DNA from 3 places in the Hoeflea sp. AS16 genome. Region 3 is predicted to be linked to each of the others. Evidence: riboswitches for the same ligand, from Rfam matches in the RefSeq annotation. Region 3 holds a riboswitch; each other region holds the start of a gene.
What was found. A riboswitch is a leader RNA that binds a small molecule or an ion and turns the genes downstream of it on or off. The one in region 3 is predicted to bind cobalamin.

Region 1 (9,818 bases), 360 kb from region 3:
GGCGGCGTGGTGGATGTGGCCGCAGATAACGCCGTCGGCGCCGTGCTTGCGGGCTTCCTCGGCCAGCACTTCCTCGAAATCGGAGATGAAATTGACGGCGCTCTTGACCTTGAGCTTGGCCCAGCGCGAGAACGACCAGTAGCGCAGGCCGAGCAGCTTGCGGGTGCGGTTGTGCCATTTGTTGGTCCACATCGCCATGCCGTAGGCTATGTCGCCGAGATGGGCGAGCCAGCGGTGGTTCATCACCACCATGTCGAATTCGTCGCCGTGGATGACCAGCAGCCGCTTGCCGTCGGCGGTCTCGAAGACATCGCGCTCGCGCACCTCGATGCCGCCGAAATGCACGCCCTGATAATCGCGCAACAACTCGTCATGGTTGCCGGGGACATAGATGATGCGGCTGCCCTTGCGCCCCTTGCGCAGCAGCTTCTGGACCACGTCATTGTGGGATTGCGGCCAGTAGAAGCCCTTTCGTTTCATGCGCCAGCAATCGATGATGTCGCCGACCAGGTAGATCGTCGCCGCATCATGCTGGCGCAGGAAGTCGATCAGGATATCCGCCTGGCAATCGGGTGTGCCGAGGTGGATGTCGGAAAGGAATATCGTCCGGTATTTCTTGGTCACGGGACCCGCCTGAACCTTGAGCAATCGTCTTGCTGGCAGGCTTAAACACGATTCAGTTCTCAGTTTTGTGACGGTAAATGTGACAGGGCCGGGCGGGCAGGGTCAGGCGGTGTCTCCGGATGTGCCGGAGGCCGCATTGTCGATGATCAATTCGACCCGGTCGGCAGCGAAACGGGATTCGCCGTACTGGATCGGAAGGCCTGCGGAATCGACATCGACCGAGCGGGTCAGAAGCACGATGGCGCCGGGTGAGAGAGCCAGCAGTTCGAGGTCCTCGCTGCTGGCGTGGCGGGCTTCGATCGCCGTGGTCCTGCGGGTGTAATCATCGACACCGAGGTTTGCCAGCGAGGCGGTGATAGAGCCGGTCTCTGCGTAAAGCTCGGCGATCGTGCCGAATCGGCTGGCATCAAACCAGGAGTTGGCGGCCGAGACCGGAACCCCGTCGGCAGCGGAAACGGTCGACAGCCGGATCACCGGTGCTCCCGCAGGCAATGACAACGCAGTTGCTACGGCGAGAGGGGCGGGCAAGGTCAGGCTTGCCAGCAATTTGCCGGACCGGGTTTGTGCCTGGCTTTCAAGGCCAGAGGAAAAGCGCGTGCGCTGGCCAATCGGGTAGCGTAGACGCTTGCGGTCATTGAGAAAGGTGCCGCGGCCCTGTTCGGCGCGCAGGATGCCTTCCTTTTCAAGTGCAGCGATGGCGGCGCGGACGGTGTGGCGATTGACGCCGAACCGGGTTGCCAGCTCTGCCTCCGCGGGCAGTCGCTCATTGGGCGCAAGTCCGGTGAGAACCGATTGACGGATCTGATCGGCGACCTGGCGCCAGAGCGCGATCCCGGTGCGTCTTTGCACAGTCTTCAAACCGGTATTCCTTTCGTGATGTCACAGGCTCGTCATATGAGCCGTTTAAGTGTAGCGTAAGTTATATTGTTGTCTAGATAAATAGACAAATAAGGAGTTATCAATGCCACTTGCGGAAACCATCCCGGATGATGCGCTGGCCCCGGAGGTCGCTGCGCGTCAGAGACGTCTGTCGGTTCTGGCCAAAGCGCCGGCCAAGCAGTTGTTGTCGTGCTGGAAGCAGACCGGTCTCAATCCGCCTGTCGAATTGCTGCGCGGGCCTGAGACCGGGCTTGTCGCGCTGCAGGGTCGTGCAGGCGGCACAGGGCAGCCATTTCATGTCGGTGAGGTTTCGGCCACCCGCGTGACCGTGCGGATCGGGTCGGGGCAGGTCGGGCATGCGATGATCAGCGGCCGCGACACCCGCAAGGCGCAACTGGTCGCCGTCATCGATGCGCTGGCCCAGGATCCCGCCCATGCCGACATGATCGAAGAGGTGATTGTCGCGCCGCTGGAAGCGCTCGCCAGCGAGGCGGATGCAAAACTGCGCGAAGAGACCGCGGCGACCCGGGTCAATTTTTTCACCATGGTGCGAGGGGAAGACTGATGCCGTCCGCCACACATACTTCCACCGTCTATGAAGGCGGGTTCGCCGATCCTGTCGGTGCCTCGCAAACCGTGTTCCGGGCTCTGATGGACGCGATGGCGCGGCCGGGCTCGGTGCGCGCACTTCCGGATGTGACCGCACCGCCGGCTCCGTTGTCTGCGTCGGCTTCTGCGCTGATTGCCACGCTGGCCGATGCCGATACACCGGTCTGGCTGGACCCGGCACTGGCAAACGCCTCGGCAGTCAGGGACTGGATCGTGTTCCACACCGGGGCATCGGTGGTGGACAACCCGTCCGATGCAGCATTTGCGCTTGTGGCCGCGCCGCAAAACCTTTCGGCGCTGAACGGGTTTTCGCTCGGTAGCCAGGAATTTCCGGATCGTTCGACCACGATCATCCTGCAGGTTGCCACGCTGTCCGAAGGCGCTGCGCTTGTACTGAAAGGCCCCGGCATCAAGGGCCAGGCTTCGCTGGCGCCGGCGCCGATGCCGCAGCATTTTCTGGAGCAATGGCAGGCCAACCGGGCGGCGTTTCCGCGCGGTGTCGATCTGGTTCTTGCCGGTCCCGATTGCGTGGCGGCACTTCCGCGCAGCACCCGTCTTGCCCGAAGGGAGGCCTAGGCCATGTATGTTGCTGTCAAAGGCGGTGAAGCCGCCATCGCCAACGCCCACCGCCTGCTTGGCGCGCGCCGCCGGGGCGATGCGGGCGTGCCCGGGCTGACGCTCGAGCAGATTGCCGGGCAGTTGTCGCTCGCTGTCGACCGGGTGATGGGTGAGGGCTCGCTTTACGATCCCGAGCTTGCAGCGCTTGCCATCAAGCAGGCGCGGGGTGATCTGATAGAAGCGGTGTTCCTGCTTCGCGCCTACCGCACAACCCTGCCGCGGTTCGGGCATTCCGAACCGATGGACACCGGCAAAATGCTGGTCGAGCGGCGGATCTCGGCAATCTACAAGGACCTGCCGGGCGGGCAGTTGCTTGGCCCGACCTTCGATTACACCCACCGTCTTCTCGATCCGGCCCTGGCCGGAGACGAGCCGCTGGATGCGCCCGAGACCGCGCCGGACGCGGGCGAGACGGTGACACGCGTCTCCGACATTCTCGGCGATGAAGGGCTGATCGAGGATGATCCGGTTGTGGATGCGTCACGTCCGGTGGCCGATATCACCCGCACCCCGACCGAATATCCGATGGACCGGGATGCGCGGCTGCAAACGCTGGCGCGCGGCGATGAAGGGTTCTTGCTGGCGCTGGCCTATTCGACCCAGCGCGGTTATGCGCGCAGCCACCCGTTTGCTGGTGAAATCCGCATCGGCGAAGTCGATGTCGAGGTGATGATCCCCGAACTCGGATTCACTGTGGTGATCGGCCGGGTGAAACTGACCGAATGCCAGATGGTCAACCAGTTTCAGGGCTCGGCCAAGGCGCCGCCGCAATTTACCCGCGGTTACGGGCTGGTGTTCGGCCACGCCGAACGCAAGGCGATGGCGATGTCGCTGTGCGACCGGGCGCTGCGCGCATCCGAGCTCGGCGAGGACATTGTCGCGCCGGCACAGGACGAGGAATTCGTGCTGTCGCATTGCGACAATGTGCAGGCGACCGGTTTTGTCGAGCACCTCAAGCTGCCGCATTACGTCGATTTCCAGGCCGAGCTGGATCTGGTGCGCCGCATGCGGGCTGAGCATTTCGCCAGTGCCACGAAGGCGAATGATGACGCTGCTGCGACTGATGACACGATGGAGGCCGCGGAATGAACGCGCTGACACAAAACGATTCCGCACAGAACCTGGCGAGCTACAATTTCGCCTATCTCGATGAGCAGACCAAGCGGATGATCCGCCGGGCGATTCTCAAGGGCATTGCCATTCCCGGCTACCAGGTGCCGTTCGCTTCCCGCGAGATGCCGATGCCCTATGGCTGGGGCACCGGCGGGGTGCAGGTGACGGCTGCAATCATCGGGCGCGACGATGTGCTCAAGGTGATCGACCAGGGGGCGGATGATACCACCAATGCGGTGTCGATCCGGGCCTTCTTCGCCAAGACCGCCGGTGTGGCCACGACCACGTCAACGCCGGATGCCTCGATCATCCAGACAAGGCACCGGATTCCGGAAACACCGCTCAAGGAAGGCCAGGTGCTGGTCTACCAGGTGCCGATCCCGGAACCGTTGCGATTTTTAGAGCCGCGCGAAACCGAAACCCGCAAGATGCATGCGCTTGAGGAATATGGCCTGATGCACGTCAAGCTTTACGAGGACATCGCCCGCAATGGCCATATCGCCACGACCTATGCCTATCCGGTCAAGGTCGAGGGGCGCTATGTGATGGATCCGTCGCCGACGCCAAAATTCGACAATCCGAAGATGCACCAGTCCGAGGCGCTGCAATTGTTTGGCGCGGGGCGGGAAAAACGGATCTACGCGATCCCGCCGTACACGGAAGTTGTCAGCCTCGATTTCGAGGACCATCCGTTCGAAATCCAGCATTTCAATGAGCCTTGCGCCATGTGCGGTGCAGAACAAGTCTATCTCGACGAGGTGGTGCTCGATGACAAGGGCGGGCGCATGTTCGTCTGCTCCGACACCCATTATTGCGAAAGCCGCCGGGCCGATGGCCATCGCGGCGTGTTGCTTGGCGATGACGCCGAGATTGAAAAGGAGGCGATGTGATGAGCCTTTCCCAGACCATTGACGCTCCTGCGGGCAAGCTCGCATCTGCCCCATCCCAGCCGCTGTTGAGCGTGGACAACCTGACCCGGGTCTATGGCAAGCGCATCGGTTGCGCCGATGTCAGTTTTGATTTGTGGCCGGGAGAGGTGCTGGCAATCGTCGGTGAATCCGGCTCCGGCAAGACCACGCTGCTCAACTGCATCTCCTCACGCATGACGCCGACTTGCGGCACGGTTCACTACCGGATGCGTGGTGGCGAAAGCGCCGACATCTACAAGATGGCTGAAGCCGAACGGCGCTACCTGATGCGCACGGACTGGGGTTTCGTGCACCAGAACCCGATTGATGGGTTACGGATGACCGTCTCGGCCGGCGCCAATGTCGGCGAGCGGCTGATGGCGGTGGGCAACCGGCATTACGGCAACATCCGTAGCACCGCGATCGAGTGGCTCTCCCGTGTCGAGATCGATGAAGACCGGGTTGATGATCAGCCGCGGACCTTTTCCGGCGGCATGCGGCAGCGGTTGCAGATTGCCCGCAACCTGGTGACCGAGCCAAGGCTGGTGTTCATGGATGAACCGACCGGCGGTCTTGATGTTTCGGTGCAGGCGCGGTTGCTCGACCTGCTGCGTGGGCTGGTTTCCGATCTCGGCCTTGCCGTGGTGGTGGTCACCCACGATCTGGCCGTGGCGCGGTTGCTGTCGGACCGAATGATCGTGATGAAGGAGGGCAGGGTGATCGAGGCGGGTCTCACCGACCGGGTGCTTGATGATCCGCGTGCGCCCTACACCCAGCTTCTTGTTTCCTCAATTCTGCAGGTCTGACCCATGAAAACGTTGCTTGTCGCTTCGGACGTGAAAAAGACATTCGTCATGCATATGCGTGGCGGTGTTGAATTGCCGGTCGTCACCAATGTGTCGTTCTCGCTGAAAGCCGGGTCCTGCGCGGTGTTGGGCGGACCGTCCGGCGTTGGAAAAAGCTCGATCCTGAAAATGCTCTACGGCAATTACGGCTGCGACAGCGGTCAGATCCTGGTGAGCCATCACGGCAAACATATCGATGTTGCCAGTGCCGATCCGCGCATGGTGCTGGCGATCCGACGCGACACGATCGGCTATGTCAGCCAGTTTTTACGCGCCGTGCCGCGCGTCTCGGCGCTCGATGTTGCCGCCGAGCCGTTGTTGATCCGGGGCATTGCGCAGGAGATCGCACACCAGCGGGCGCGGGATCTGTTTGCCGAGCTCAACCTTCCCGAAAAGCTCTGGTCGCTGCCGCCGGCGACATTTTCTGGCGGCGAGCAGCAGCGCGTCAACATTGCCCGCGGCTTCATCACCGATCACCCGATCCTGCTGCTGGATGAACCGACAGCCTCGCTGGATGCCGCCAACCGCGAAGTGGTGATCAACCTGATTGCCCGCAAGAAGGCAGATGGCGCGGCATTGCTCGGCATTTTCCACGATCAGGAGGTTCGCGATGCGGTGGCCGATCAGATCATCGATGTATCTGCCTTTGCCACCGGAAAGTCTGCGGCATGACGAAGCTGTCAGGGACACCGCTGGTGCATGACAGCGCCAAGGTCGTGGGTTCCACCCTTGGTCGCTACACCGAGGTTGGCGCCAATTGCACCGTGGCGCACTCGAGCATGGGGGATTATTCCTATTGCGTCGAGAACACCCAGATCGCCTATGCGAGCATCGGCAAGTTTGCCAATATCGCCAGTCATGTGCGGATCTATGCCAGCATGCATCCGATGGAGCGGGCGTCGCTGCATCATTTCAGCTATCGCTCGTCGTGGTATTTCGACGGCGAGACTGACGATCAGGATTTCTTCGACTGGCGCGCCGGGCAGGGGATCAGCATCGGCCACGACACCTGGATCGGCCATGGCGCGGTGGTGATGCCCGGTGTGAGCATCGGCAATGGCGCGATCATCGGGGCCAACGCGGTGGTGACCAAAGATGTTGCCGATTTCGCCATTGCCGTCGGCGTGCCTGCGCGAACCATCCGGCAACGGTTCTCCGATGACATCGCCAGCCGCCTCGATGCGCTGGCCTGGTGGGACTGGGAGCATGAAAAGCTGCATGCGGCGCTTCATGATTTCCGGGCGCTGCCGGTCGAGGCGTTTATCGAAAAACATGGTGGCTAGGGTTCGCCCTGCCAGCATTCCTCGAAAATCAGCTCATCGAGCGGCAGCCGGCGGTTCCAGCCCTTGACCTCGAGTTCCGGCCGCTCATAGAGCTCGTCGACATAGCCAAGGCAGAGATAGGCGACGATCTCGATCCGGTCGGGGATGCTCAGGATGGCTTTGAGATCGGCGTCGCGAAAGATGCTGACCCAGCCCATGCCGATGCCCTCGGCGCGGGCTGCAAGCCACAGGTTCTGCACCGCGCAGACCGTGCTGTAGAGATCCATGCTGGAATTGTGGGTCTTGCCCAGAACCACATCGCCGCCTCGTTTTCGATTGCAGGTGACGCAGATGTTGAGTGGCGCCTTGCGGATGCCTTCAAGTTTCAATGATTTGTATTTGGGTTGCCGTTCTTCTGGAAACAGTTTGACAGCTTCGTCGTTGGCGCGCGCGAACGCGTCGGCCACCCTGTCGCGCACCGGTTGGCTGCGGATGGTGATGAAGTTCCAGGGTTGCATGAACCCCACGGACGGTGCGTGATGCGCGGCTTGCAAAAGCCGTCGTAGAACGTCATCCGGAACCGGCTCCGGCAGGAACTGGTCGCGCACATCGCGGCGGGTGAAGATGGCCTTGTAAACGGCGTCGCGTTCAGCCGTCACGAATGGTTCTGCTGCAGACAGCATGGATGTCTTCGGCATTGTTTGATCCCCAACAATCCGGAAAAACCCGCAGCGCTGTCCATGCGCTGAAAGGCTATGACATCTGGCCGGTCTTCTGACTTCGGATCATCTGACCTGCGCGCCTTCCCGGGCTCTCCCAGTGGCATGAAGCGCAGACCATCCCCGTCACAGCGTTGGGCACGTTCCGGATTCTCGCCGGATTCCCGATTCTCCCGCATCACACGGGCACCAGACATCCACATAGGGCCATGACTGAAGCGCGGACGCAAGTCTGTTTTGCGCTTGGAAAATGGAGGTTTCGCACCAGGCCTCTCCGGGCCTGTGGAACGTAACAAAACTGACATCAAACCGACATCGGCCTTTCACATGGCTGGGCTAGGTCACTCCTCGAAAGTCGCAAGACCAATCGTGATCCCGGGGGATTTGCCCATGCTTGAATTGACCGACGTGACCCGCCGTTTTGGCACCAACATTGCTGTTGATGCCGTCACGCTGTCTATCCCGGAAGGGCAGATGGTCGGTGTTATCGGGCGTTCGGGCGCCGGCAAGTCGACGCTCCTGCGCATGATCAACCGGTTGACGCCGACAAGCAGCGGCGAGATCCGGTTCAAGGGCAAGACCGTGTCCGGGCTCGGTGGTGCAGGGTTGCGCAATTGGCATCGCGATTGCGCGATGATCTTCCAGCAGTTCAACTTGGTGCCGCGGCTTGACGTGTTGACTAATGTGCTGCTTGGCCGGCTCAATCACCGCTCGACGGTGCTCAACATTCTCAACATCTTCACGGTCGAGGAGCGAGCCAAAGCCTTGATGGCGCTGGAGCGTCTCGGCATTGCCCAGACCGCATTGCAGATGGCGGGAACCCTGTCGGGTGGCCAGCAGCAGCGTGTCGCCATTGCGCGGGCGCTGATGCAGTCGCCCTCGATGGTACTGGCCGACGAGCCGATCGCCTCGCTTGATCCGCTCAACGCGCAGATCGTCATGGACGCGCTCAAAGACATCAACGAGCGCGAAGGCATTACCGTGATCACCAATCTGCACACGCTCGATACGGCGCGTGCCTATTGCGAGCGGGTGATCGGCATGGCCGGCGGCAAGGTGGTGTTTGACGGCTCGCCCGACGAGCTGACCAGTGACGCCGTGCGGATGATCTACGGCGCCTCCGATGACGGTACAGAGATCTCGGAAGCCATCACCTCGACATCGATTTCCGCCGAACGCCCTATCGTTCCGGCCAAGTCCAAATCCACCGGTCCGTTGCAGCCGGCGCTCAGCGTCAAGCCTGCAGCAGCCGAGGTCGCCTTGCCCGCGTAACAGGCCCAACCCACGGAATGGCCGGCATCCTGCCGGATCTCACCAGGAGCAGATCAATGTTCAAGAAAGCCCTTCTCGCAGCGGCATCGTTCGCCGCCATCATCGCTGTCCAGCCTGCAGGCGCCGAAGACCTCAAGGACTTCCGTATCGGCATTCTCGGCGGCGAAAACGAAGCCGACCGCCTGCGCAGCTTCCAGTGCATGACCGAAAAACTGCCCGCCGTTCTCGGCGTGGAAAAAGTCTCGCTGTTTCCGGCCGCCGATTATGACGGCGTGATCCAGGGCCTGCTCGGCGGCACGCTCGATTATGCCGAACTTGGGGCATCGGGCTACGCCAAGGTCTATCTTGAAAACAAGGACGCTGTTGAGCCGATCCTGACCACGATCCAGACCGATGGCGCCACCGGCTACTACTCCGTCATGGTTGCGCGCAAGGATTCTGGCATCACCAAGCTGGAAGACCTCAAGGGCAAGAAGCTCGGCTTCGCCGATCCGGATTCCACGTCCGGCTTCCTGGTTCCTTCGGTCACGCTGCCTGCCGCCATCGGCATGCCGATTGCCGAGTATTTCGGTGAAACCGGCTTCGGCGGTGGTCACGAGAACCTGGTTCTGGAAGTCGTCAAGGGCAACTTCGATGCCGGCACCACCTGGGCTTCGGGCGTTGGCGAGTTCAAGGACGGCTACACATCGGGCAATCTGAAGAAGATGGTCGACAAGGGCATCGTCGACATGGGTGACCTGGTCCAGGTCTGGCAGTCGCCGCTGATCCCGAATGGTCCGATTGTTGTCCGTTCAACCATGGACACCGACATGAAGGCCAAGTTCAAGGACTTCATGATGGCACTGCCCGAGAGCGATCCCGAATGCTTCGCCTCCATCCAGGGCGGCGATTACAAGGGTTTCACCGAAGTTGATTCCTCGTTCTACCAGGCAATCATCGAAGCCCGCCGCGCCAAGATCGGCTCGTAAA
Region 2 (9,818 bases), on a different contig from region 3:
GGTTTAACGGCGTGCAAATGCCGTCAATCGCCATCCGCGAGCTGGATGGCAGCATCAGAACGGTCCGTGAGTTTGATTACGCGGATTTCGAGCACAGCCTTTCGTAAGGCCTCTGACGATTGGACATAGGAGTTAGTCCCCCATCATGAAGAAGAACGTTCTCATCATCGGCGCCGGCGGCGTCGCCCAGGTCGTCGCCCACAAATGCGCCCAGAACAATGACGTGCTCGGCGACATCAACATCGCCTCGCGCACCAAGGCCAAGTGCGACGCCATCATCGCCTCCATCGGCGAGAAGAACGCCATGAAGCAGCCCGGCGTTCTTGCCGGCCATGCGCTCGACGCCATGGACGTCGAGGCCACCAAGGCGCTGATCAAGGCGACCAACTCGCAGATCGTCATCAATGTCGGAACCGCCTTCCTCAACATGTCGGTGATGCGCGCCTGCATCGACACCGGTGCCGCCTATATCGACACCGCCATCCATGAGGAGCCGGGCAAGATCTGCGAAACCCCGCCCTGGTACGGCAACTACGAATGGAAGCGCGCCGACGAGTGCGCTGAGAAGGGCGTCACCGTCATCCTCGGCGCCGGCTTCGATCCGGGCGTCGTCAACGCCTATGCGGCGCTTGCAAAGAACGACTATTTCGACAAAGTCACCGATGTCGACATCGTCGACATCAATGCCGGCAGCCACGGCAAGTACTTCGCCACCAATTTCGACCCGGAAATCAACTTCCGCGAATTCACCGGCGTGGTCTATTCCTGGCAGGGCGGCGAGTGGAAGACCAACGAGATGTTCGAGATCGGCAAGACCTACGACCTGCCCGTCGTAGGTCCCTCGAAGGCCTATCTCTGCGGCCATGACGAGGTCCATTCGCTGGCCAAGAACATGGATGGCGCCGACGTCCGCTTCTGGATGGGCTTTGGCGATCACTACATCAATGTCTTCACCGTGCTCAAGAACATCGGCCTGCTGTCCGAACAGCCGGTCAAGCTCGCCGACGGCACCGAAGTCGTGCCGCTCAAGGTGGTCAAGGCCTGCCTGCCCGACCCGGCATCGCTGGCGCCCGAATACACCGGCAAGACCTGCATCGGCGATTTCGTCAAGGGTCAGAAGGACGGCAAGGAACGCGAGGTCTTCATCTACAACGTTGCCGACCACAAGGACGCCTACAACGAAGTCGGCAGCCAGGGCATTTCCTACACCGCGGGCGTTCCCCCGGTCGCAGCCGCCATGCTGGTCGCCACCGGCGAGTGGGATGTCAAGAGAATGGCCAATGTCGAGGAACTCGACCCGAAACCGTTCCTCAACATCCTCAACCACAACGGCCTGCCGACCCGCATCAAGGACGAGAACGGCGACCGCGCACTGGACTTTTCCTGATCCGGCAAACACCGTGAACCGGTAACGCAAGACGTGAAAAAGCCCCCGCAGGTTGAGACCGGCGGGGGCTTTTTCGTGAGGCGCGCTTCAGGCCTTGTGCCGGTAGACCAGAACCTCCGGCCCCGGACGGTCCGGATCGAGTTCCAGTTCGGCGCCCAGCCGCTCGGCCAGTTTGCGCGAGCGGTGGTTTTCCGGATCGATGTGACTGACCAGTGTCTTGAGCCCGCGTTCGCCGTAAGCCCAGTCGCGCAGGGCGCTGGCCGCCTCGAAGGCATAGCCCTTGCCCTCGGCGCCGGGATAGACCATCCAGCCGAGTTCATGCTCGGGAAACAGCGGCCCGTGATTGATGCCGACCTGTCCCAGGCACTCGCCGGTTTCGCGGTCATCGAACATCAGTCCACCGCATCCCAGCAGCGGCCATTGTGCCAGATCGTGGCAGAACAAGCCCCAGGCTTCCGCCATCGTATGCGGACCTTCCATGAAAGCGGCCCGTTCGGACATCATCAGCCGCGCATAGGCCGGCCAGTCATCCATGGTCTGCATTCTCAGCCGCAGCCGTTCGGTCTCTAGTGTCGGTATCAAGGGATACGCCTCGCTGTTGGCTCCGGTTTTCCCGGCATTTCGGAATCATTTCCGCATCGTTAGCATGGAATGCTACAGTGAAAGCCTGTAGTGAGCGCCGAATGCCATATTACAGGGCAGTTGAAGCTCTACAGATGATGATATCCGCATGTCAGTTTCGGGACCCATGAGCATGAAAGCCATTCTTGATGACGCGTGACTATTCTGCGTTTGCACCTGCCGCCGAGGGCGGCGGCCCGAAGCCGCAGGTCACGCGTCTTGAAAGCCTCGGCTGGCAGAATTTCTTTGCCCGGCAGATCAGCGTTGACGAATTGACCGGCACCCCGCCGGTGCGGGTCACCGAAGTTCATCGCAGCGGATTGCGCGTGCTCGGGGACGGCATCGACATGATGGTCCCTCCCCGCGCCGATGCCACCGTCGGCGACTGGCTGTTGCTCAACCACGAACTGCCAAGCGCCAGCCGGTTGCTCGAGCGCAAGAGCCTGATCAAGCGCCGCGCCGCCGGCCATGACCGCTCCGTCCAGCTGATCGCCGCCAACATCGACACCGCCTTCATCGTCACTTCCTGCAATCTCGATTTCAACGTCGCAAGGCTGGAGCGCTACGTCGCACTCGCCTTCGATGCCGGCGTGACGCCGGTGATCCTGCTGACCAAGCCGGACCTGTGCGATGATCCGGCCCCCTATGTCGCCGACGCAGAGGCAATCTCCGCCGATGTCGCGGTGCTGACGCTCAATGCCAAGAGCGACGAACCGGCATCGAAACTGGCACCCTGGTGCAAACCCGGCCAGACCATCGCCTTTCTCGGCTCCTCCGGCGTAGGTAAGTCAACGCTGACCAATGCGCTTTCGGTCAGCGAAGTCGCCGCCACGCAGGAGATCCGCGAGGATGACGCCAAGGGCCGCCACACCACATCGCACCGCCAGCTTCACATCCTGCCCAATGGCTGCGCCGTGCTCGACACGCCGGGCGTGCGCGAGCTGCAGCTGACCGACGCGGAAGAAGGTGTGGCGGAAGTGTTCTCCGATCTCGACGCATTGTCGCTGGAATGCCGCTTCAACGATTGCAAGCACACCGGCGAGCCCGGCTGCGCAGTGCAGGCTGCGCTCAAGCGTGGTGACATTGACGAGGCCCGGCTGTCGCGCTGGCGCAAGCTTGTCGCCGAAGACCAGCACAACACCGCAAGCCTTGCCCAGCGCCGGTCCAAGGACAAGGCTTTCGGCAAGATGGTCAAGCAGGCCAAGAAGCACAAATCGAAGTAACCCAAACGAAAAACCCCGCCGGTTTGCACCAGCGGGGTCATAGTCAGTCCAAACCTGAATCCGGTTCAGATTTCGCTTTCGCTGGTGATGATCTTGCCGACCAGGCCATAGTCCTTGGCTTCTTCAGCCGAGAGCCAGTAGTCACGATCCGTATCGGCAGCGATCTTTTCCACCTTCTGGCCGGTGGCCTTGGCGAAAATGGCGTTGAGCCGCTCGTTCATCTTGATGATCTCGCGCGCCTGGATCTCGATATCGGAGACCATGCCGCGGGTGCCGCCCGACGGCTGATGCAGCAGGAAGCGGGTGTTGGGCAGGCAAAGACGCTGCTCTTTCGGCACCGAGACGTAAATCAATGCGCCGGCGGAAGCCACCCAGCCGGTTCCGATGATCCAGACCTTGGGCTTGATGAAGCCGATCATGTCATGGATCGAATCGCCCGATTCGACATGGCCGCCCGGTGAATTGACGAAGATACGGATATCGTCATCGCTGGCCGCGGCAAGCGCTGCGAGCTGAGCGCAGACCTTGTGCGCCAATTCCTGGGTAATGCCGCCATAAATGAAGATCGAACGCGATTTGAACAGGTTTGCTTCCGCTTCCTTGCCCAGCGGCAGTTCTGTCGTCTTTTCGTCTTCGTCGCTCATAAGCCAGTCTCCGTGTGTTTGCATGTCACGCAGATAGTACGATCCGGCCCGCGAAACAATGGTGCTGAGGCGAATGGGTTTCCAACATGCAAACGGCGCAACGAAAAATCGCTGCGCCGTCTGCTTGTCAATTGGTGCGTCCGGACCTGAAATCAGGCCTGGCAGCGATCACGCCAGTGCGTGTCAGCCGCGGGCGGCAGCCTTGTCGCCGGCCTGCTCAGGCCGCGGACGGCGGTCGCTGCGGCGGCGGCGCGACTTCGCAGCCGGCTGGTCGCCATTCTGGTTGGCGGCGGCTGCCGGTTGATGCCGGTTGCCGCCGGGCTTGCCTGCCTGCTGGCCATTGGCGGGCTTGCGGCCCTGGCCTTGCGGCTTTCCACCCTGGCCCGGCTTGCGGCCCTGGCCCTGCGGCTTGGCACCCTGGCGCGGACGCGAATTGCGGTTGAGCGGAGCGAAATCACCATCCGGATCAGCCAGTGCGTCGACATAGGTGCCTTCAGGCGCCTTTTCGACCGGGATCTCTGTCTTCAGCATCTTTTCGATGTCGCGAAGCAGCGAGCGTTCGTCCGGAGCGCAGAACGTCACGGCAGTGCCCTCGGCGCCGGCACGCGCGGTGCGGCCGATACGGTGGACGTAGACTTCCGGGACATTCGGCAGTTCATAATTGACCACCAGGCTGACGCCCGGCACGTCGATGCCGCGGGCGGCAATATCGGTGGCGATCAGCACAGGCACGGTGCCTGCACGGAAGCCCGCCAATGCGCGTTCGCGCTGGCCCTGTGACTTGTTGCCGTGAATGGCGGCGGCGTTGATGCCGTCGGTTTCAAGCCGCTTGACGGCCTTGTCGGCACCGCGCTTGGTACGGGTAAAGACGATGACGCGCTCACCCTTGCGTTCACGGATGAGGCCGGCCAGCGCGCCCATCTTGGCAGGCGTCTGCATGTGCATGACCGAATGCTCAACGCGGTCGGCAGTCTTCTTGGCAGGAATCACCGACACTTCGATCGGGTCCTTGAGATGACGATCGGACAGCTGGCGGATTTCCTTCGGCATGGTCGCCGAGAACAGCAGTGTCTGGCGATTTTGCGGTGTCATGGCCAGCAGGCGCTTGATTGCCGGCATGAAGCCGATGTCGAGCATCTGGTCGGCCTCGTCGAGCACGACCACTTCGATCTCGTTGAGCGAGACGGCGCGTTGTTCGATCAGGTCCATCAGACGGCCCGGGGTGGCGATGAGAATATCAATGCCGCCGGCCAGCGCCTTGATCTGCGGACGGATCGACACGCCGCCAACCACGACGGTCGAGGTCAGGTGCAGCCTGCGGCCGTAATCCTTGACGCTGCGGGCGATCTGGGCGGAAAGTTCGCGGGTCGGCGACAGAATCAATGCGCGCACCTTCTTCGGTGCGGCTTTCTTGCCGGGCGCCAGGCGATGCAGGATCGGCAGCGAGAAGGCTGCGGTCTTGCCGGTGCCGGTCTGGGCCAGGCCGATCACGTCACGGCCTTCAAGCACGGGCGGAATCGCCTGAACCTGGATCGGTGTCGGTGTCGTCAAGTTCAGGCCGTCAAGCGTGTCGAGAAGGGCCTTGGACAGACCGAGTTCTGAAAAATTCATGGAATAGCTTTCGAAGTTTTGGGCATACGTCGGGGCGTACGCTTCAGCGTCGCCAGTCGCGGACCATGCCCGATCACAAAGGGTCCACCGGCTACGGTAAAACCGCAATCGGAGGAGTTCGGGTTGGGCGCATCGCCGCTGGCCGACGCGAAAATTCAAGGGTGGACGTAAGGGGAAGTCAGAACACGCTAGTCAACGAAGATGCGTGCAGCGGCCGATAGGCCCCTATCCAGTTGCCCTCTTAGGCCTGACAAATGCGGCCATGTCAAGGCGCGACGGTCAGATTTCGCTGCATTGCAGCAAACACGCTTAACGTCTTGAGCGCTTCCCGCCTTGCATTGCAAGGTTGGCAGCAACACTGTGAACCGGCTTGCCGGGTGTTAAAGCTATCGCGGAAATCACGATGGCACAGGCAGCCCATTGAGCCGCCCCGACTGGTTCGGCAAAGGCAAACCAGCCCACCAGGAACATCGTCGGCAGTTCAAAGCTTCCGGCAATCGCTGTCCGGGCGGTTCCGATTACAGGAGCAGCCACCGTATAGAGCAATTGCGGAACCAGTGCCGAGCCGAAGGCAATGCCTGCCACCAGCCACCAGCCCGAAGCCGTCACCGGAAACAGAGCCGCCAGCTCCGTCGTCGCCATCAGTGGCAACAGCCCAAGCACGGAACCGAGACTGGCGCAGGCAATCCGCAGCACCGGGCTGAGAACATGGAGTTTGTGGACCAGCACATTGATGCCGAAGGCAAAGCCCAACGGCGCCGCCAGCGACAGCACCAGCGCCGGTACCTGCTCCGCGGAAATCACATCCGGCGATGTCGCAAGCATCGCTGCCGCGACAATCATCAGTGATGCCAGGATGGCACGTCGCCGCGGAACATCGCCGAACATCAGCCAGGCGATCACCAGGGTAAAAACCGGATAGGTCATGTAGAGAACGCCTGCGGTGGAGACCGGCGCAACTTCAACCGCGCGGACATAACCGACCCAGCCAACCCCCATGGCTATCCCCGCGGCAAAGCCCCAGGACAACGGAACCCATTGAGCACGGGCCCGCCAGACAAATGGCAACAGCACGATCGCGGCGAAGGCATAGCGGTAGAATGCAATGGCGTGCGGCGCCATGCCCTCGGCAGTCAGCGTGCGTGCGAAATAGGGGACAAGACCAAAGTCCACAGAAGCGGCAACAACGGCCAGCGTTGCCAGCCCGGTGCCAAGGAAATGTTGATTATCAGTGCTTTCGCCGCTCATGGCCGTTGAGTAACAGGCAGCCATGCGATGGGCAATCCGGCGCAGCAACGAGTCCTGCGGAATGAGGCCAGCAACTTGGGTACGTCGCAAAACGTCGTATTTCAGATTGCCATCTGACAGGTCCCGAAATATCCTTTGCCTGTTCGGGTTCCATGAAGGCCAAGCCTTCGGGATTAAAGGGGAACACGGTAGGGACGACCCGCAAAGGGGCCCGATCCGTGGCTGCCCTCGCAACTGTGAGCGTGAGCCGCATCCACGATGCCACTGGGAGATCCCGGGAAGGCGGATGCCGGCAATGAAGCGCGAGCCAGGAGACCTGCCCGGATTTCGGGGAAGCCGTCAAACGCTTCCGAATTCAACCTCTCGCACGAAGGGTGCGGAAAGGATTACAACATGCATATTGAACCTGGCGTCGTCGACGGCGCAAAACTTGCCCTGAGTTACGCAACCGCAGCCGCGGCCGGCGGCCTGCTGTTGAAAATGTCGTGGGACACGATTCGCAACGATGGCGGCCTCGCAGCCCTCGGCATGCGCTCGGTGGTCACCACGCTGCTGGTGTTTTCATTCTTCGAAGTCTTCCCGCACCACGCAATCGGCGTTTCGGAAGTTCACTTCATTCTTGGATCGACGCTCTACCTGATGTTCGGCGCCGGACCCGCGGCCATCGGCCTGGCGCTGGGCCTGCTGGTGCAGGGCGTCTTCTTTGCTCCGTTCGACCTGCCGCAATACGGCATGAACGTCACCACCCTGCTGGTCCCGCTCTACGCCATGTCGCTGATTGCCAAGCGTATCATTCCGGCTGGCACCGCCTACAAGGGCGTGTCCTACAAGCAGGCCCTGGCACTCTCGACCAGCTATCAGGGCGGCATCGTCATGTGGGTCGGTTTCTGGGCGCTGTATGGCCACGGCTTCGGCGCTGAAAACCTCTCGCAGATCGCAGCCTTCGGAGCGGCCTACATGCTGGTCATCATCATCGAGCCGATTGCCGATCTCGGCGTTCTGGCACTTGCCAAGACGCTCGATGGCCTCAAGGGCAATCCGATGTTCAACAGCCGCCTGTACAGCCACGCGGCATAGAGCTTCACCTGTTTCTCACTGACAAACGCCGCGTGGCCCGGGTCACGCGGCGGTTTCCGTTTGGCGGCAGATATTGATTGCCAAACCGGAGCATGCCAAAGCCGCAAAGGGCTTGGTAAGCCGGCCACGGTGCGGATAGCATCCCGACAGACAATTCACTTGAGGACTTCCGGATGAACATAGAGATGATCCGCGCCGCGCAAGCCCGGCTTGATGGCCATGTCCGGCGCACGCCCTTGCTCGGTTCTCCGTTTCTTGACGAGATCGCCGGCCGGCGGGTCTGGGTCAAGCCGGAGTGCCTGCAACACACCGGCAGCTTCAAGTTCCGCGGCGGCTGGTCAGCGGTATCGGGACTGGACCCCGACGCCAGATCGCGCGGCGTCATTGCTTTTTCCAGCGGCAATCACGCGCAAGGCGTGGCGATGGCAGCGAGCCGGCATGGCGTGCGTTCGATCATCGTCATGCCATCCGATGCGCCCCAGACGAAAATCGACAACACCCGCGCTCTGGGCGCTGAAGTGGTTCTTTTTGACCGCGCGAAAGACGACAGAAATGCGATTTGCGCCAAACTGTCCGAAGAGCACGGCCTGACGCTGATCGTGCCCTATGACAACGCCCTGGTGATTGCAGGCCAGGGAACCTGCGGACTGGAAATCGCCGAACAGGCCGCAGCGGAGGGAATCACGCATGCCGATGTGCTGGTGTGCTGCGGCGGCGGTGGTTTTACCTCAGGAATGGCGCTGGCGTTCGAGGCTGATGCACTGGGCCTGCGGGCACGGCCGGTCGAGCCCGAGGGCTTTGACGACATGGCCCGCAGCCTGGTGACAGGCCACATCGAGCGAAACAGCCGCCTGTCCGGCTCGCTCTGCGATGCCATCATCACGCCCCAACCCGGAAACATGACCTTTCCAATCGTGGCGCGGCTTGCGGGCCCGGGGCTGGTGGTTAGCGAGGACGAAGCGCTTCACGCCATGGCGATTGCCTTTTCCCGGCTCAAGCTTGTCGCCGAACCCGGCGGGGCCGTCGCATTGGCGGCAGCCCTGTTTCATCCGGACGAGATTGAGGGCGAGGACGTGATCGTCACGATTTCCGGCGGCAATGTCGATGCGGACGTGTTTCGCATGGCGCTCGACAGGTTTGGTGGCTGACGGGCTTCATTGCCGCTGGCTTCAAACTACAAGCTGAGCATGGAACCGGAGTTTCAGGTCAGCCGGACCCCCTCGTCCTTGGCCTTGTGTCCGGGCTCGACATGGATGATCACCTGCACGCCTTCCACGGCCTGCTTGAGCGCGGTCTCGAGCCGGTCGCATATACTGTGCGATTGCTCCACGCTCATGTTACCATCAACCACCAGGTGGAATTCGACAAAGGACACACGTCCTGCCATCCGGGTCCGGATGTCATGCGCCTCGATGGCACCATCGGCTTCAGCCTTGATGATCTGCTGGATGCGCAATTCGTCGGCCGGATCGATCGCCCGGTCCATCAACCCGCCGACCGAGGACGCAATCACCTTCCAGCCCTGCCAAAGCACGTTGAAGGCAACAATCAGCGCCAGCAACGGATCCAGCCGCGGCTGGTCAAAGGCAAGCGCCAGAGCCAACCCGGCAATCACCCCAACCGATGTGACGACATCCGAGAGGATATGATGGCCGTCTGCCTGAAGTGCGGGCGACCGGTGCCGGCGGCCAATCCGCAGCAACACCGCAGCCCAGATCCCGTTGATCACGGCAGCGCTCGCATTGACCGCCAGACCAAGGGCCGGCGCCTCGATGCGTTTGGGTGCCATCAGCCCGCCAACGGCCTCGTTCACGATTAGAAGCGCCGCAACGACGATCAGAACGCCTTCGAGAACGGCAGAGAAATACTCCGCCTTGTGATGGCCGTAGGGATGCCCGGTGTCGGCAGGTTTCTGCGCGTAGCCAATGGCGATGAAAGCCGCCAGGGCGGCAATCACGTTGACGATGGATTCAAGCGCATCGGAATATAGCGCGATCGATCCGGTCA
Region 3 (9,818 bases):
GGCGCCTTGTCGGCAACGGCGCGGGCGATTTCGGCCGCCTTCTTGTTGAGCGCGAATACCCGGTCATCGGCCTGGTGCAGCTTGAGCCGGTTGCGGGTGCCGCCGAAACTGTTGGTCAGGATGATGTCGGACCCGGCATCGACAAAGTCCTGGTGCAGCTTGGTGATTTTCTCGGGGGCCGTTTCCAGCCACATTTCCGGTGCTTCGCCCGATTCCAGCCCCATGGCGAACAGGTTGGTCCCGGTTGCGCCGTCGGCGAGCAGAACGCCTTTTTCGGCAAGCAGATCGGCAAGCGGATTGGAAGCGGGCATGAAATTCTCCTGTTTAATTGATTGTCGTATAAAGATATCCTTATATCATTGCAAGCAAAGCTGTTGCCACGCATGAAAAAACCCGCAGGCGGGCGGGCCACCTGCGGGTCTTGAAGGCCGGCTGATCCGGTCTGGCCGGATCGGAGGCGTCTTGCGGATCAGGCCGCCGTTTCGTGATCGACCGGCGTCACCATGGCTGAAATCACGTCATGGATGTCCAGCGCGCCAATCGGCTTGCCGGAAGCGTCCGTCACGTGGGCAACAGAGGTGTTGCTGTCGGTCATCTTCTTGGCCGCGACTTCAAGCACTGTGCCGGTCTTGACCGGCATGCCCTGCGGCTCGCCTGACAAGGGGCTCAGCACCATGTCGACCGAAATCACCCGTCCGCGGTTGACCTCGCGCACGAAGCTGGAGATGTACTCATCGGCAGGATGCAGCACGATTTCCTGCTTGGTCCCCTGCTGGACCACTTCGCCATCACGCAGAATGGCGATGCGGTCACCCAGGCGCAGTGCCTCGTCGAGATCGTGGGTGATGAAGACCACGGTCTTCCGGATTTCCTTCTGCAGATCGAGCAGAACGGTCTGCATGTCCATGCGGATCAGCGGATCGAGTGCGGAGAAGGCCTCGTCCATCAGCAGGATCGGGGCATCATTGGTCAACGCCCGGGCAAGGCCCACGCGCTGCTGCATGCCGCCTGAAAGCTGGTTGGGGTAATTGTCCTCAAAGCCTTCGAGCCCGACGCGGGTAATCCAGCGTCGTGCCTGCTTTTCCTGCTCCTGGCGGGGAAGACCCTGGATCTCGAGCCCGTAGACCGCGTTCTCGAGAACGGTCCGGTGCGGCAGAAGCGCAAACTTCTGAAACACCATTGCGGTCTTGTGACGACGGAACTCGCGAAGCTCGTTCTCGTTCATCTGGACGACATCCTCGTCGCCGACGATGACTTCGCCCGCAGTCGGATCGATCAGCCGGTTGATGTGGCGGATCAGGGTAGACTTGCCCGAGCCGGACAGGCCCATGACCACCTGGATGCCGCCGCCGGGCATGTCGATGTTGATGTCCTTGAGCCCGAGCACGTGGTTGTGCTTGTCGTTGAGCTCGGCCTTGGTCATGCCAGCCTTGACGGCGTCGATATAGGCTTCCGGGTTGGCGCCGAAAATCTTGTAAAGATTGCGGACGCTGATCCCGATACCGGTTTCTTGCTCAGCCATGTACCACCTCCAGGTGCTTCTGCAGCCGCTTGCCATAGGCCTGGCTGGTGCGGTCAAAGATGATGGCGATGCCGACAATGGCGAGGCCGTTGAAGATACCCAGCGTGAAGTACTGGTTTGCGATGGCTTTCAGCACCGGAAGACCCAGCCCCTGAACACCGATCATCGATGCGACGACGACCATGGCGAGTGCCATCATGATGGTCTGGTTGACGCCGGCCATGATGGTCGGCAGCGCCAGCGGCATCTGCACGTTCTTGAGCCGCTGCCAGTTGGACGAACCGAAGGCATCGGCGGCTTCGAGCACATCCTTGTCAACCAGCCGGATACCGAGGTTGGTCAGGCGGATGATCGGCGGGATGGCGTAGACCATCACCGCGATCAGGCCTGGGACGCGGCCAATGCCCAGCAGCATGACCACGGGAATGAGATAGACGAAACTCGGCATGGTCTGCATCACGTCGAGAACCGGATTGAGCACCGCCTGGACCCGGTCCGAGCGGCCCATCAGGATGCCTATCGGTATGCCAACAATAATGGCCAGGATCGTCGCCACGACTGTCATGGCGATGGTCTTCATGGTGTCTTCCCACATGTCGAAGTAACCGATCAGCAGCAGGGTAACGATCACCCCGGCGGTTATCTTCCAGCTGCGGCTTGCCAGCCATGCGATCAATGCAAAACCGAGTATCACGAGTGGCCAGGGCGAGCTGGTGAGCAATTGCTCGACACGGTACATGAACCATTGCACCGGATAGAGTGCGGTTTCAAACATTTCGCCATTGGCGCGGGTGAAGTTGCGGAAGCCGAGGTCGATGGTCTTTTTCAAGGCCGTCAACCTGTCGGTATCCATGGCGGGAAATTCTATGAGCCAGTCCATATTGACGCTCCAAATACGGATAATTCTATTGGCTGATCGTCAGGCGACCAACGATTCATCGCTGCCTGTGGCCAGATGAATGCACCTTTTGGCGCGTGCCCCCGGTCCCAGCTCCAGACCATTGCGGCTTTGTGTTCCCCGACCGCGCCTGTCTGGATAAAAATGTGGCGGACCTAGGCCCGCCACATCATCAGCGATGGATTACATCACTGCTTTCTTGACTTTTTCAGCCGCTTCCGGCGAGACCCACTTGGTCCAGATGTCCTCGTTTTCCTTCAGGAAGTGACGAGCACCGGCTTCACCGGTTGCCTGGTTGTCGGCCATCCATGCAAGCAGGGCGTTCACAGTGGAGTTGGGCCAGCTGCGGTTTGCCAGGTAGTCGTAGGCAGGGCCGGCACGCTTCTTGAAGTCGTCGGTGACAACCGTGTAGACTTCAGACTTGGACCAGGCGTTCTTCTTGGGGTCCGGGCAATCGGTGATCGATGTGCAACGGTCCCACTCTTCCTTGTCGTGCTCGACGCCATGGTCAAGCTTGACCATTTCGTACTTGCCGAGAATTGCCGTCGGTGCCCAGTAGTAGCCGAGCCACGGGTTTTCTCTCTCGTATGCCTTGGCGATGGAGCCGTCGAGGCCAGCAGCCGAACCGGTTTCAACCGTCACCCAGCCTTTTTCTTCAGCGCCGTAGGCCTTGAAGAGGTTGGTGGTGATGATGCGGCAGCCCCAGCCTTCAGGACAGTTGTAGACGCCGCCCTTGCCTTCGTTTTCCATGCCGGGGGCAGGGAACAGCTCGGGATGTGCCAGCGCGTCATCAATGGTCTTGATTTCAGGATGGGCTTCGGCGGTGTACTTGGGAATCCACCAGCCTTCGACGCCGCCATCGCTGAGCGATTCGGATGCGTAGTGAAGCTTGCCTTCGGCAACAGCGGAGTCGAGCAGGGTGCGAAGCGAGTTGATCCAGGCTTCAGGAGCGACGTCCGGCTCCTGCTTTTCAACCATTGAGGTGAGGGTCGGGGTGGTGTCACCGGCCACAAGCTCGGCTTCGCAGCCATAGCCTTCGGAAAGGATGATTTCGTCGATGTTCGCCAGAACTTCAGCCGAAGCCCAGTTCATGTTGGCGATGGTCACGCGGCCACATTCGCTATGTGATGCAGCAGATGCGGCGCCGGCGAAGCCCATAAGGCCAACGGCGAGAACGGTGGAAGCGAGAAGCTTCTTCATATGTAAGACCTCCCAGTCTTATTGATGCAGTGGTTGTTCCATTTTTCGGCAAAACCCGGTCACTGCTGATTACCGGACACCGATGGAATTGAAGGCAAATCGCCTCATGGTCATTGAAAACCATTTCACACGTCAGTTACGACGCAAAGGCGACATCAAACGGCGCAAGTGGAACCCACGGAACTCTGTCGAAGGCGGTTGCCCAATTGAAATGCCGCCTTTCAGGGTAAGGACTTACGCCAAGAAATCAACCGTAGCTTCGAGAATTCGTAAATCAGGATGGCCACCGGTGGTGCATTGCATCATAAATTTTCGGGCCGTCGAAATAAATTGCAAGATTCATGAATGCTTAGGGTTTCAATAACTCTCCGGTAACGATGTCCGGGTTACACCTGTTTGCACGGCGGGGGACAACCGCCGACCATCCCGGATCAGGTATTGCGTACCGGGATGTCGCGAACCTCGCGCGTTTTTGTGAGGTCGTCAGTGTATTTTGGCAGGCCGTCGGGATCGAAAGATCCAGGCGGCCTTCGCATTTGTGGACCAGCCGGACAAAAAAAGACCGGATGATCGCTCATCCGGCCTTCTTGGAATTCATTGCTCCCGGAGCTTCCGGGTGGGCGCTTTTGACGCGATTCAGCCCGCGGAAAGCGTGCGGATGAAGCTGTTAAGCACGCTGGAGCGGGGCTTCTGGTTTGCCTTCTGGGCCGGAAGCACGTTGTTCCATGCGATCTGAACGCGATTGGCAGAATTGAATACATACAGCATGGCGATGTCCTTCCGTTTTGTGTTGACGACGATTTTCAAATGGCAAGCACCATCTAACGCTGCTCTATGCTCATCGGGTGGGTTGAGCTGCATTGAATCCGTCGCGGGATGTCGCAATTCAGATGTCGCAAAAAGAATTTGCCGTTCTTTTGAAATCACGGTGAAGCAATGGTTAACGTGGCGGCTTGAAAAGGCCTTTTGATCTGCCGTTGGCGGTGCTATCGACGGCCGATGACACGGGCATTGATGTTTCAGGGAACGGGTTCGGATGTCGGCAAGACCGTGCTGGTTGCGGGCTTTTGCCGGCTGGCGGCAAATCATGGCCTGAAGGTTCGCCCGTTCAAGCCGCAAAACATGTCCAACAATGCCGCTGTCGCCGATGACGGCGGCGAGATCGGGCGGGCACAATGGCTGCAGGCGCTGGCCTGCCGGGTGTCGGCAAGCGTGCACATGAACCCGGTGCTGCTCAAGCCACAGTCCGAAACCGGATCCCAGGTCGTGGTTCAGGGAAAAGTTACCGGTCATGCGCGCGGCCGCGACTACCAGAAACTCAAGCCGCAACTGATGGCGGCGGTGATGGACAGTTTTGCCCGTGTCGCGGATGGCGCTGACCTGGTGCTGGTCGAAGGGGCGGGATCTCCGGCGGAAATCAACCTGAGATCAGGCGATATTGCCAATATGGGATTTGCGACAGCGACCGGGGTGCCGGTGGTGCTGGTCGGCGACATCGACCGCGGCGGGGTCATCGCCTCGATCGTCGGCACGCATACCATCCTGCCCGTCGCGGACCGCGCAATGATCGCGGGCTACCTGATCAACAAGTTTCGCGGCGATGTCAGCCTGTTTGATGACGGCATCTCGGCGATTGACGGTTTTACCGGATGGCCGTGCCTCGGTGTCATTCCGTGGCTCAAGGCCGCGGCGCGATTGCCGGCGGAAGATTCCGTGGCTTTGGAGCGTCTGGTGCAGGGGCCGGCGCGGGCGCTCAAGATCGCGGTTCCGGTGTTGTCGCGGATCGCCAATTTCGATGATTTCGATCCGTTCAAGGCCGAGCCGGATGTGGATCTCGTGTTCGTGCGCCCCGGCGAGCGGTTGCCCGAGGATGCAGGCCTTGTGATCCTGCCGGGCTCGAAATCGACGATTTCCGATCTCGCCGATTTCCGGCGGCAGGGCTGGGACAGGGATATGCAGGCGCATTACCGGCGCGGCGGCAGGATTATCGGAATTTGCGGTGGCTACCAGATGCTGGGGCGGATAGTCAGCGATCCGCTGGGGCTCGAAGGGGAAGGCGAGGCAGCCGAGGGGCTCGGGCTGCTCGACATCGAAACAGAGATGGCGCCGGAAAAAACTGTCCGCAACATCAAGGCGCGTTCGGCGGAGCATGACGTGGCGTTGTCGGGGTACGAAATTCATCTCGGTGTCAGCCGCGGGCCGGACAGCGCCCGACCGATGACGCTTCTCGACGGGCGGCCTGATGGCGCGATTTCGCCCGACGGCAAGGTGTCGGGAACCTACCTGCACGGTCTGTTCGATTCGGACGCCTACCGTGCGAAGTTGCTGGCGGAGTTTGGCATTCGTGGCGGGGAGACCAATTTCCGCGCCGATGTTGACGCAGCCCTCGATGAAGTCGCTGCCGAGCTTGACCGTCTGGTGGGGTTCGACAGGCTGATGAGCACATCGGCACTGATTGGTCGTTGACAGGCCGTGCGATGGCGCAGTCTCGATTGACAGTCTGCGGCGTCAGCCCTATCACTTGAGGTTCGAATGGTTCCAGAAACCCAAGTTGGTTTTCCGGATCAAAAGGGAATGCGACGGGATGGACCCAACCAGGGCATCTTTATCGCAGCCGACCCCGCGACTGTAGAGCGGCTAGGCGAATGTCACCGGGCACGGGAGGCCAGAGTGACGGAAAGACAATGGTGTTTTTCCGTTATCCTGAAGCTCCGGGCCGGACAAGCCACTGACGTGGCGGCATGATCAATCGGCGCGGACGCCTCTTTGTCTACGAATCGTCCCGTTTTCATGACCGCGATCAGCGTTGGGAAGGCCGGCATTTGCTGATGATCGACGGCAACGTCGACGTGACCCGCGAGCCAGGAGACCTGCCATTCGCACCGGTTGAGAGCCGGACCTTCGGAAGAAACTTTCTTCCGAAGTCACTCACGGAGGTTGTCATGTCTGCCAAAACCCAAACGCTTTCCCTCACCGATCGCATCGGCGCACGCACTGTTGCCGGCCTGATGGCACTGGTCATCGGCTCGATCCTGGTGTTCGGAGTTGGTCTTGCCAATTCGCAGACGCTGCACGACGCAGCGCACGACACAAGGCATTCCTACGGCTTTCCCTGCCACTAAGGGATTGATCTCATGATTGTCAGGTTGCTCCTGGCGGCTCTCGCCGCCGGGCTCATTGCCGGTATGGTGATGACGCCCGCCCAATACGTCAAAACCATTCCGCTGATCATGCAGGCCGAGGCCTATGAAAATGGCGAGGTTGCTCACGATCATGGCGATGCCGGTGCGGAGGCCGAGCCCGGGCATCAGCATGCCGAGGAAGACTCCATGCTCGGCTTCGGCCGGTTCTGGGACACGGTTCTTGCCAATCTGGTTGCAGGAGCAGGTTTCGCGCTGATGCTTGCCGCCGTGGCGCTGCTGATGGGTGTGGAATTTCCCGCAGGACGCGAGGCGATCACCCGCGGCCTGCTTTTCGGGGCCGCGGCGTGGTTTTGCGTCCAGCTTGCGCCGTCGATGAGCTTGCCGCCTGCGGTTCCGGGGTTCCCCTATGCCGATCTTGGCGACAGGCAGAGCTGGTGGATGATCACCGTGGCGATGTCGGCTGCCGGGATCTGGTGCCTCGCGATGCGGCCGGAATGGCTGGTCAAGGCCGTCGGTGTCGCCATCATCATCGCCCCGCATGTGTGGGGCTCGCCGGTGCCTGAAGATCTTTCGAGCGAAGTGCCTGCCTATATCGCGTCGGCCTATGCCGCCGCATCGCTGGCGACCACGCTGTTCTTCTGGCTGCTGCTTGGCGGATTGCTTGGTTTTTTCCTGTCGCGTGTTCCAGAGGAGCAAACGGCGTGACGCCAGGCCTGCCACCGGTGACGCTGGTGCTGGGCGGCGCGCGCTCGGGCAAGTCCGCCTTCGCCGAAGGGCTTGTCGAACGTGCCTCGGACACAAGGCTCTATCTGGCGACCGGCCAGGCCTGGGACGAGGAGATGCGGGACCGGATTGCTTCGCATCAGCACCGGCGCGGGCAGGGATGGGAAACCATCGAGGCCCCGGTGGACCTGGTCCCGGCGCTCAAAACCCATGCCCGGACCGACCGTCCGATGCTGGTTGATTGCCTGACACTGTGGGTGACCAATCTGATGCTCGGCGAGCACGACCTCGGCACCGCTTTTGATGAAATTGCCGCCGCGATTCCGGGCCTGAAGGGGCCGGTGGTCTTTGTTTCCAATGAAGTCGGTCTCGGCATCGTGCCTGACAACGCCATGGCACGGGCGTTCCGTGATCATGCCGGCCGGCTTCACCAGTTAATTGCGGGCCTTGCCGACGAAGTTCATTTCGTCGCCGCCGGCCTGCCACTCAAGATGAAGGGGTAACCCATGATTGCTTCCAAGATTCCCGCCACCGTCATCACCGGCTTTCTCGGCGCGGGCAAAACCACGCTGATCCGGCACATGCTGTCCAACGCCAAGGGCAAGCGGATTGCGCTGATCATCAACGAATTCGGCGATCTTGGCGTCGACGGCGACGTCCTCAAGGGCTGCGGTGACGAGGTGTGCAGCGAGGATGACATCGTCGAGCTCAACAATGGCTGCATCTGCTGCACCGTGGCCGATGATTTCATCCCGACCATGGAAAAGCTGCTGGCGCGTACCGACCGGCCGGACCATATCGTCATTGAAACCTCTGGTCTGGCCTTGCCGCAGCCGCTGGTCGCCGCCTTCAACTGGCCCGGCATCAAGACGCAAGTCACCGTCGATGGCGTGGTCACCGTGGTCGACAGCGCCGCTGTTGCCGCCGGGCGCTTTGCGCATGACCATGACAAGCTCGACGCACAGCGGCTGGCTGACGAAGGGCTTGATCATGAAAGCCCGCTCGAGGAGTTGTTCGAGGATCAGCTGACTGCCGCCGACCTGATCATTCTCAACAAGACAGACCTGATCAGCGCATCGGATCTGGAAGGCGTTCGCGCCGGGATCGCCGGGCATCTCACCCGCAAGCCGATTTTCGTCGAGGCGCGGCAGGGCGAGGTGGCGCCGGAAGTGCTGTTGGGGCTGGGTGTCGGCAGCGAGGACGACATTGCCAACCGCAAGTCGCATCATGAAATGCATCATGCCGATGGCCATGAGCATGATCACGACGAGTTCGAAAGCATCGTGGTTTCGCTTGGTCCGGTGAGCGATGTTGCGGGCTTCACCGAAGGTCTCAAGTCATTGATCGTCAGCCACGACATCCTGCGTCTGAAGGGATTTGCCGATATGGCCGGCAAGCCGATGCGCATGGTTGTTCAGGCGGTCGGCAGCCGCATCGAAACGCATTTCGACCGTCCATGGGGCAGCGGCGAGGCACGGGAAACCCGACTTGTGGTGATCGGTCTGCATGATCTGGACGAGGCGGCAATCCGCGCAAGCCTTTCCGCGCTGGCTGGTTGATCCGATCGAGGAGACGGTGTCGCGATGCATTTGCTGGTCGCACAAAAAGGGACGTTGAGCGATGGCGATGAAGCCGTCGATCTGGGCCAAAGCCCGGGCGATATCCTGTTTCTCAGTGCCGCCGATACTGAGCTTGCCAGCATAGCAGCCGCGCGGCAGACGACAGGCCGGCTGACCTGGCGGCTGGCGAGTCTCAGCGACCTCAAGCATCCGATGTCGGTCGACACATTCGTGGCGAAGATGGCGCCGAAGGCGAAACTGGTGATCGTCCGCGCGCTCGGCGGGGCCAGCTATTTTGCCTATGCGCTGGAAAGCCTGCACGCAGCCTCGTTTGCCAATGGCTTCCAGATTGCAGCGTTGCCGGGCGATGACCGGCCTGATCCGGGGCTGGAGCCGCTATCGACGCTGGATCCGGCATCCCGCGACCAGCTTTGGACTTACCTGATAGAAGGTGGTGCGGAGAATGCCCGCGGGCTTATCCAGTATGCCGAAGCGCTGATTGAAGGCGGCGAGTTGCCTGCACCGGCTGCACCGCTGCTCAAGGCCGGGCTGTGGCACCCGCATGTGAGCAATCCCGCACTTGCCGATGTGAGCAAGGACTGGATTGAGGGCGCACCGGTGGTGGCGGTGTGTTTTTACCGGGCGCTGGTGCAGAGCGGCCAGACCGCGCCGGTTGCAGCCTTGTGCGACGGATTGAAAGCCGAGGGTGTCAATGCGTTGCCGGTGTTCGTCTCCAGTCTCAAAGACCCGGTTTCGGTGGGCACATTGCAGGC

Region 1: another riboswitch for cobalamin. It lies ahead of bluB (5,6-dimethylbenzimidazole synthase); the one in region 3 lies ahead of WNY80_RS00240 (CbtB-domain containing protein).
Region 2: another riboswitch for cobalamin. It lies ahead of WNY80_RS16770 (energy-coupling factor ABC transporter permease); the one in region 3 lies ahead of WNY80_RS00240 (CbtB-domain containing protein).

Annotation. Positions count from the first base shown of each region.
Region 1 is NZ_JBBMQQ010000001.1:409,948-419,765, forward strand. Features, by position in the region: gene WNY80_RS01915 (UDP-2,3-diacylglucosamine diphosphatase) at 1-624, opposite strand, end outside; gene phnF (phosphonate metabolism transcriptional regulator PhnF) at 727-1,482, opposite strand; gene phnG (phosphonate C-P lyase system protein PhnG) at 1,586-2,068, shown strand; gene phnH (phosphonate C-P lyase system protein PhnH) at 2,068-2,688, shown strand; gene WNY80_RS01935 (carbon-phosphorus lyase complex subunit PhnI) at 2,692-3,819, shown strand; gene WNY80_RS01940 (alpha-D-ribose 1-methylphosphonate 5-phosphate C-P-lyase PhnJ) at 3,816-4,733, shown strand; gene phnK (phosphonate C-P lyase system protein PhnK) at 4,733-5,557, shown strand; gene phnL (phosphonate C-P lyase system protein PhnL) at 5,561-6,268, shown strand; gene WNY80_RS01955 (DapH/DapD/GlmU-related protein) at 6,265-6,879, shown strand; gene bluB (5,6-dimethylbenzimidazole synthase) at 6,876-7,556, opposite strand; cobalamin riboswitch at 7,605-7,786, opposite strand; gene phnC (phosphonate ABC transporter ATP-binding protein) at 7,968-8,849, shown strand; gene phnD (phosphonate ABC transporter substrate-binding protein) at 8,906-9,817, shown strand.
Region 2 is NZ_JBBMQQ010000007.1:78,596-88,413, forward strand. Features, by position in the region: gene WNY80_RS16735 (carboxynorspermidine decarboxylase) at 1-107, shown strand, start outside; gene WNY80_RS16740 (saccharopine dehydrogenase family protein) at 146-1,387, shown strand; gene WNY80_RS16745 (GNAT family N-acetyltransferase) at 1,475-1,969, opposite strand; gene rsgA (ribosome small subunit-dependent GTPase A) at 2,158-3,231, shown strand; gene WNY80_RS16755 (ATP-dependent Clp protease proteolytic subunit) at 3,297-3,875, opposite strand; gene WNY80_RS16760 (DEAD/DEAH box helicase) at 4,059-5,486, opposite strand; gene WNY80_RS16765 (DMT family transporter) at 5,796-6,758, opposite strand; cobalamin riboswitch at 6,863-7,073, shown strand; gene WNY80_RS16770 (energy-coupling factor ABC transporter permease) at 7,128-7,811, shown strand; gene WNY80_RS16775 (threonine/serine dehydratase) at 7,985-8,959, shown strand; gene WNY80_RS16780 (cation diffusion facilitator family transporter) at 9,013-9,818, opposite strand, start outside.
Region 3 is NZ_JBBMQQ010000001.1:52,632-62,449, forward strand. Features, by position in the region: gene bmt (betaine--homocysteine S-methyltransferase) at 1-311, opposite strand, end outside; gene WNY80_RS00215 (glycine betaine/L-proline ABC transporter ATP-binding protein) at 470-1,522, opposite strand; gene WNY80_RS00220 (proline/glycine betaine ABC transporter permease) at 1,515-2,402, opposite strand; gene WNY80_RS00225 (ABC transporter substrate-binding protein) at 2,604-3,620, opposite strand; gene WNY80_RS00230 (hypothetical protein) at 4,257-4,481, opposite strand; gene WNY80_RS00235 (cobyric acid synthase) at 4,620-6,086, shown strand; cobalamin riboswitch at 6,137-6,513, shown strand; gene WNY80_RS00240 (CbtB-domain containing protein) at 6,563-6,742, shown strand; gene WNY80_RS00245 (CbtA family protein) at 6,755-7,468, shown strand; gene cobU (bifunctional adenosylcobinamide kinase/adenosylcobinamide-phosphate guanylyltransferase) at 7,465-7,989, shown strand; gene cobW (cobalamin biosynthesis protein CobW) at 7,993-9,045, shown strand; gene cobN (cobaltochelatase subunit CobN) at 9,070-9,818, shown strand, end outside.